Pontibacter akesuensis: one gene and its partner. The protein of the gene in region 2 interacts with the protein of the main gene of each other region in a pairwise test. Links are inferred from orthologs where the notes say so. Each region holds a gene or a part of one and is shown on either strand. Other genes may lie near its edges.

Region 1 (3,855 bases), 2.3 Mb from region 2 along the record:
CGTTACTTCTGTGATGGATTCACCAACAGTCGGCACTTTCATTTCTACTGGCTCACCGGCTGCTACTGCGGCTGGCTGCGATGCCGCCTCGGCAGGAGCAGCTGCTTGCGCGGCTGGCTGTGACGCCTGGGCAGCAGGGGCCGCCGCAGGAGCAGATGCCGAAACACCATCCTGATCGATTCTGCAGATCACAGCACCGATTTCGATGGTATCGCCTTCTTGTGCTACAATACGTAAAATGCCTGCGCCTTCAGCTGGCAGTTCGAATGTGGCTTTGTCAGATTCCAGCTCAGCAATCACCTCATCCATCTCCACACGGTCACCGTCTTTCTTAAGCCACTGGGCTATAGTTACCTCAGTGATCGATTCACCTACGGTAGGCACTTTTACTTCTAAGCTCATATATTATTCAATTATGAATTACGAATTAAGAATTATGAATGAGTAATGACTAATCTACTTAATTAGTCATTACTCATTTTAAATTATTCATTAGATGGCGAATGCTCTTTGCACCAGTTCCTGCTGCTCTTTTACGTGTACCTTGTTGTAACCTGTGGCAGGCGAGGCACTGGCTTTACGGGCCACCACGTCCTCGATCTGCTTGCGCATCAGGCGCAGGATGTACGTCCAGCCGCCCATATTCTCAGGCTCTTCCTGTACCCAGTAAATCTTCGCGTCTTTATACTTGGCAAGCTCAGCCTCCAACTGCACTTTCGGGAATGGCGCCATCTGCTCCAGACGGATAAGTGCCACGTCCTTGCGCTTGCTGTTCTGCTGCTCTTCCAGTAAATCAAAGTATACTTTGCCAGAGCACAGCAACACTTTCTTCACAGACTTAGCCGTGGCGTAGTCATCACCTATAACTTCTTTAAAGCCTCCCGATGTAAAGTCGGCTACCGGAGAAGACACCAGCGGGTGGCGCAGCAACGACTTAGGCGACATGTTGATAGCCGGCTTGCGGAACGGCAGCGCCAACTGGCGACGCATGAAGTGGAACAGGTTAGCCGGTGTGGTTATACTTGTCACGAAGATGTTGTTCTCGGCAGCTAGCTGCAGGAAGCGCTCCGGGCGGGCATTCGAGTGCTCCGGTCCCTGGCCTTCGTAGCCGTGCGGCAACAGCATCACCAGACCGTTCATGCGCTGCCACTTTGATTCTGTGGCTGTGATAAACTGATCGATCATTACCTGGGCACCGTTGGCAAAGTCACCGAACTGGGCTTCCCAGATCACGAGTGCGTTCGGGTTCGCCATGGAATAGCCAAACTCAAAACCTAGCACGCCATACTCCGACAGCAGCGAGTTGTAGATCTCGAAAGAACCCTGGCCCTCACGAATATAGTTCAGGTTGTTGTAAGGCGCGCTGGTAACGGCATCGTGCAACACCGCGTGGCGATGTGAGAAAGTACCGCGCTGCACATCCTGACCGGAGAAACGCACAATTCGGCCATCCAGCAAAATAGAGCCGTAAGCCAGCAATTCGCCGGCTGCCCAGTTCAGTTGCTTGGTCTCGAAGAACATTTCCTTGCGCTCCTTAATCAGCTTTTCGATCTGCTTGAGTGGCTTAAAGCCCTGTGGCAATTCGGTCAGTGCCTTTCCTACGGCTTCTACCGCCTCAGCAGAGATACCTGTTTCCGGCGATTGATTAAAATCCTCTGGCTCGGAACGGCGCAGTTCCTGCCACTCTTTCTCCATCTGCTGGTAGTTGTAAGGCAGCGGCTTCTGCTTCACCATGTCCAAGCGGTCCTGCAGCATTTTGCGGAACTCCTTGTCCATGCTCTTAGCCAAGTCTGCTTCAATCGCACCGCTTGCAATCAACTGCTTGTTGTATACTTCGCGTGGGTTGGCGTGCTTCGAGATGAGGTTGTACAGCTGTGGCTGCGTGAACTTCGGCTCGTCTGACTCGTTGTGGCCATGGCGGCGGTAGCACACCATGTCGATAAAGATGTCGTTGTTCACCTTCTGGCGGTATTCCATGGCAAAGCGCATGGCAAACACCACCGCCTCCGGGTCATCCCCGTTCACGTGCAACACCGGCGCATCAATTACCTTGGCAACGTCTGTGCTGTAGATAGAGGAGCGGGCATCTTCAAAATCGGTTGTGAAACCTACCTGGTTGTTAATCACAAAGTGGATGGTACCACCGGTGTTGTAGCCTTCCAGGTTCGCCATCTGCGTCACTTCGTACACAATGCCCTGGCCTGCCACGGCGGCATCACCGTGAATCAGGATCGGAAGGATCTTGTCTGCATCCTTGTTATAAAGCGTGTCTATTTTGGCACGTACAAAGCCTTCTACTACCGGGTTCACCGCCTCCAGGTGCGATGGGTTCGGCGCCAGTTTCAGGTTCACTTTGTTGCCGGATGGGGTGATTACTTCAGACGAGAAGCCCATGTGGTACTTCACGTCACCGTCACCCATAGTCAAATCCGGAACAGCGGTGCCTTCAAACTCCGTGAAGATCTGCTCATAGGTTTTGCCCATGATGTTGGCCAGCACGTTCAGGCGGCCACGGTGCGCCATACCGATCACTACTTCTTCAACGCCCAGTTCAGAGCCTTTGTCGATGATGGCATCCAGGGCGGGGATGGTTGTTTCGCCACCTTCCAGTGAGAAACGCTTCTGGCCCAAAAACTTCGTGTGCAGGAAGTTCTCAAACACCACTGCCTCGTTTAGTTTGGAAAGGATGCGCTTCTTGAAATCGAGTGATGGGTTGAAGTTAAGCGAGTCTTTCTCCACTTTCTCTTTGAACCACTCCAGCACCTCCGCGTCGCGGATGTACATGTACTCAAAGCCGATGGCGCCTGAATAGATTTTTTTCAGGGCAGCCTCAATGTCGCGCAAAGTGGCCGGGCCGATGCCGATCACTTCTCCCACGTTGAACACGGTGTCCAGGTCAGCTTCCGTCAATCCGAAATCAGCCAGATCAAGACGCGCTTTGCGGTCTTTGCGGGCACGTACCGGGTTCGTGAGCGCGCGCAGGTGGCCGCGTGTGCGGTACGCGTGGATGAGGTTGCGCACGGCCACCTCTTTCTCCGACTCGCCTTCTGCCACAGTTCCTTTCGCAGGAGCTGCAGTTGGAGCCGGAGCAGCGATAGCAACGGCTTCACCGTTGTGTCCGTTCTCGCCATAGGCGGAAGCAAAATCAAAACCTTCAAAGAATTTGCGCCAGCCAGCGTCTACTGACTCTGGGTTTTGCTGATAGTCCTTGTACAGACCATCTATATAATCGCCGTGCGCGTTGGCGATGTACGTATATTTATCCATAATTTAAAACTACTGCGTGTGTGAAAGACAAAGTTAGAAGTATTATTGAAAAATCAAATTTCACACATTCGCATAAGCAAATACAACTCATTATCAAGACTAATGTTCTAGTAAATACCCTGTTTTTGCTGCTTCGGTTGTATAAAGTTTCCAAGGGCGCTTAATCTTCTTAGTATCTGCCTGTTAATGCGATCACGTGGGGCAGCAAAACTGTATAACTGAATCCTGGCATCACCCCATCCGTGTCCACAATATTGATACTAAGCGCACTATGCAAGAGCAGCAAGCATGAAAAGCCGCAGCAACCTGCCTGTTTCAGGTCGGTTAACTGCTAAGCGGAACCTGTGGCAAGACTAGAAACACGATACATTTAGTAAAGGCCACTGCCTGACCCTTTTCAGATTGATGGAAAGTGGTTTTACACTTCAAAGCTGGCGCTCCTGTGGGGAAACGAGGAAAAAGGCTGCTACTGCAGCAAGCAAAGCAAGCGCGGCACAGATGTGCATCACCAAAGTATAGGCCTCCAAAAAGGCTGCATCCAACACTTGCTGCACCTGTACCCGCTGCGCTCCCTGTACCTGCTCCGGC
Region 2 (3,455 bases):
CTTTTGAAGTATGGTGAGGTTATCAATAGTAATTTCCCAGTTAAAGTTAATCTGGCACAGGTAGGTTAAAATAGGTCCTAAAATTTCAGGCGTGGTATCGCCAAGGGCAAGGGAGATGTGGGGAAGCCATAGGTTGGGGTTGTAGTAAACTCCCATTTCGCTGCTCATTTCGGATACATCGCGGTGCAGGTTATCGTGCAGTTCGTTGAGCGCATTTGTCCTCAGCGCAGGAATATAGACAACAGGAGTAGGACCTGGAAATATCCCCAAACCAGTGGTGCGGATGGTGAATTTCTGCATGGTAATGCAGCTTTGCTCCAGGTACTGCTTTAGTTCTTCCAAATCAGGGGTTTCGGCGGTCAGCAGCGTTATATGCGGGTAAGGCGTTATTTTAACGCCATGTAATCCAAATTTTTTCTCTAGTTGCTCAATAATTTCTGAAACCCGGTCAGAGCTTCTTTTATCTAGTAGCGTAGTTATTGCAATCATATAGTATAGCCTTAGAGACTGAAATAAGCATAAGTTAACTTAACGGCTGCTCTTTATAATAGTTTAACAACCCCATGGCTGCACAGTCTGCTATTAGGGCATCACACTCACCTTTTTTTTATGTCAGTCCTTATTTCTGTTGCATTTGCCCTGCTGTTTGATTTATTCTCTAACTAAGAAATCACCCCGCGCTGTTGCTAATCTCTCTATATTTTATGGTGTGCAGCTGCACGAGCCAACCAACTATAAGTAAACTGCACTATTTCAGCTGTTGTGATGTTTTCATGGCACGCTTAAAAATAAGTACCTTTGCCTTTTAAAGTATAAAGGATCACATGATTTCCATCAACAACCTGAATTTCCATTTTGGCAGCCGCCCCATGTATGAGGATGCCAACCTGCATATAAAACCCAAAGATAAAATTGGCCTGATCGGCTTGAATGGCACGGGTAAGTCTACCTTGCTGCGCATTATCGTGGGGGAGTACAAGCCGGATGGCGGCAGCATCCAAATGAGCAAGGAAACTACTATCGGCTTTCTGAACCAGGATTTGCTAAGCTACGAAACCCATGAAAGTATACTTTCAGTGGCGATGCAGGCCTTTGAGGAGGCTATTTTCCTGCAGCAGGAGATAGATAAGGTGCTGGTGGAGTTTGAACATAACTTCCATGATGACCTGGTGGATAAGCTGGCAACACTGCAGGAGCGCTTCGAAACACTGGGTGGCTACACCATGCAGGCCGAGGCTGAGGCTATACTTGAGGGGTTGGGCTTCAGCACAGAAGAGCTGCAGCAGCCACTGGCCTCGTTCTCGGGCGGGTGGCGCATGCGCGTGATGCTGGCAAAGATCCTGTTGCAGAAGCCATCGCTGCTGCTGCTGGATGAGCCTACCAACCACCTCGACTTACCATCCATCAAATGGCTTGAAGCTTACCTGGACCGGTTTGAAGGAGCTGTGGTGATTGTATCGCATGACCGTGAGTTCCTCGACCGCACCACCAACATGATTGTAGAGGTGTCTGGCGCCAAGTTGAACGCCTATGCCGGCAACTACAGCTTTTATGTGGAGGAGAAGGCGCTGCGCAATGAAATTCAGCAGGGAGCTTTTGAGAACCAGCAGGCGCAGATAAAGCAGGCCGAACGTTTTATTGAGCGCTTCAAGGCCAAAGCCACCAAAGCCAAGCAGGCGCAAAGCCGCCAGAAGATGCTGGACCGAATGGACCGCATTGATGAAGTGGCTCCGGATGCCGCCAAGGTGAACTTCAGCTTTAAGTTTAACGTGCACCCCGGCCGCCACATTCTGCGCCTCGAGAACATGAGCAAGAGCTACGGCAACAAGGTAATTTTCCAGAATACAGATGTACACATCGAGCGAGGCGACAAGATTGCCCTAATTGGTGCGAATGGTAAGGGTAAGTCTACTTTGCTGCGCATTATTGCCGGTACGGAGCCTATTAAAGGTAATCGGGAGCTGGGCCACAACGTTATACTTGCTTTTTATGCCCAGCACCAGCTGGAGTCATTGAACGTGGAAAATGATATGCTGTCGGAGCTGCAGCAGGCCGGCTCGAAGAAAAGCGAAGTGGAACTGCGCACGCTGCTAGGGTCTTTCCTTTTTACAGGCGACGAAGTATACAAAAAGATAAAGGTGCTGTCGGGTGGAGAGAAAAGCCGCGTTGCCCTTGCCAAAACGCTGATCTCGGAGGCAAACTTCCTGATGCTCGACGAACCGACCAACCACCTCGACATGCAGTCGGTGAACATCTTGATCCAGGCGCTGGAGCAGTACGAGGGAACCTTTGTGGTTATCTCGCACGACCGGTACTTCGTGGAGAATGTGGCGACGAAGATCTGGTACATCGAGGACTATGAATTAAAAACATACCCGGGCACCTACCATGAGTATGAGGCGTGGCAGGAGAAGCGCGAAAAGGAGGCAAAGAAAGAATCTGCCAGCGCTCCTGTGGTGAAGGAGGTAAAGCAAACACGGGATAAAAGCGAATACTCCCAGCTGTCGAACCAGTTAAAGCAGGTGAATAACAAAATAAATGAAGTAGAGAAGGAGGTAGGGAAACTGGAGCAAAAGCTTGCCGCCCAGGAGAACCACATCGCCGACCCCTCTGTTTTCGCCGATCCAACGAAACTGCTGGAAGCAACCACAAAGTTTGATGCCATTAAAGCCGAGCTGGACAAAAAGCAGCAGGAGTGGGAGAAGCTTATGCTGGAAGTTGAATCTCTGGAAGCCAAGTTGGCTAGCTAGGAGGAAGCGTAAGGCATTACAAAAAGCCCCTGCAGCTTCTGCTGCAGGGGCTTTTTGTTTCTTCAGAGGTGAATTTTATCTTTTAAAAGATGGACAAGTACAAGCTTATACTTAGTCCAGCTCAATTACAAAGCCTTCATCGCCATACAGGGTGATGTTACCGTCTACCTCGTTTCCTTCCCTGTCAGGATCTGTTGCGGCTACTATTTTGCCTTTGTAGTGCTGTTTGCCAAGCCTGAAGATGCACGGCTTGTGGCTCATATTAAGGATGATCAGGAACTGCTTTTGCTCATACTTGCGGATGTAGGTGAGCAGCGACGACTGCGACTGCACCGGTTCGTAAGCCCCGACATTCAGAGCGGGTTCCTGTTGCCTTAGCGCAATCAACTTGCGGTAGAACGAAAGGAAGGAGTAGGGATCATCCCGCTGCACCTCTACGTTCACCCGCTGGTAATTGTGGGGCAGCCGCAGCCAGGGCTTTCCATCCGTAAATCCTGCCTGAGGACTGTTGTCCCATTGCATGGGCGTACGGGCAGGGTCGCGGCTAAGGTCTTTGTCCGGCATGTTCAGGCCCTGTGGGTCTTTTACCTCATCCGGCGGAATCGGCACATCGCGCATGCCTAGTTCGTCGCCATAGTATAAAGTGGGGGTTCCGCGAAGGGTGAGCAGCAGCATAGCAGCCACTTTTGCCTGCGAAAGGCCCAC

Evidence for each region. Proteins that work in one complex are often made in the same cells at the same time.
Region 1: the proteins of A0W33_RS19680 (region 2) and A0W33_RS09785 interact in binary tests that used the Escherichia coli proteins (3 or more experiments, as listed by UniProt). The link is inferred for Pontibacter akesuensis from one-to-one orthologs.

The regions. Positions count from the first base shown.
Region 1 is NZ_CP014766.1:2,312,238-2,316,092, reverse strand. The notes cover bases 293-3,595. They hold A0W33_RS09785 (2-oxoglutarate dehydrogenase E1 component), read right to left. Parts: upstream 3,268-3,595; coding sequence 493-3,267; downstream 293-492. Other genes in these bases: odhB (2-oxoglutarate dehydrogenase complex dihydrolipoyllysine-residue succinyltransferase), read right to left, coding at 293-402. Outside these bases: more of odhB, read right to left, coding at 1-292; A0W33_RS09780 (MFS transporter), read right to left, coding at 3,693-3,855. UniProt on the Escherichia coli protein: E1 component of the 2-oxoglutarate dehydrogenase (OGDH) complex which catalyzes the decarboxylation of 2-oxoglutarate, the first step in the conversion of 2-oxoglutarate to succinyl-CoA and CO(2).
Region 2 is NZ_CP014766.1:4,641,764-4,645,218, reverse strand. What follows is about bases 385-3,287. They hold A0W33_RS19680 (ABC-F family ATP-binding cassette domain-containing protein), read left to right. Parts: upstream 385-824; coding sequence 825-2,750; downstream 2,751-3,287. Other genes in these bases: A0W33_RS19675 (alpha-amylase family glycosyl hydrolase), read right to left, coding at 2,862-3,287; A0W33_RS19685 (2'-5' RNA ligase family protein), read right to left, coding at 385-489. Outside these bases: more of A0W33_RS19685, read right to left, coding at 1-384; more of A0W33_RS19675, read right to left, coding at 3,288-3,455. UniProt on the Escherichia coli protein: Genetic data indicate it may be involved in ribosome assembly or function.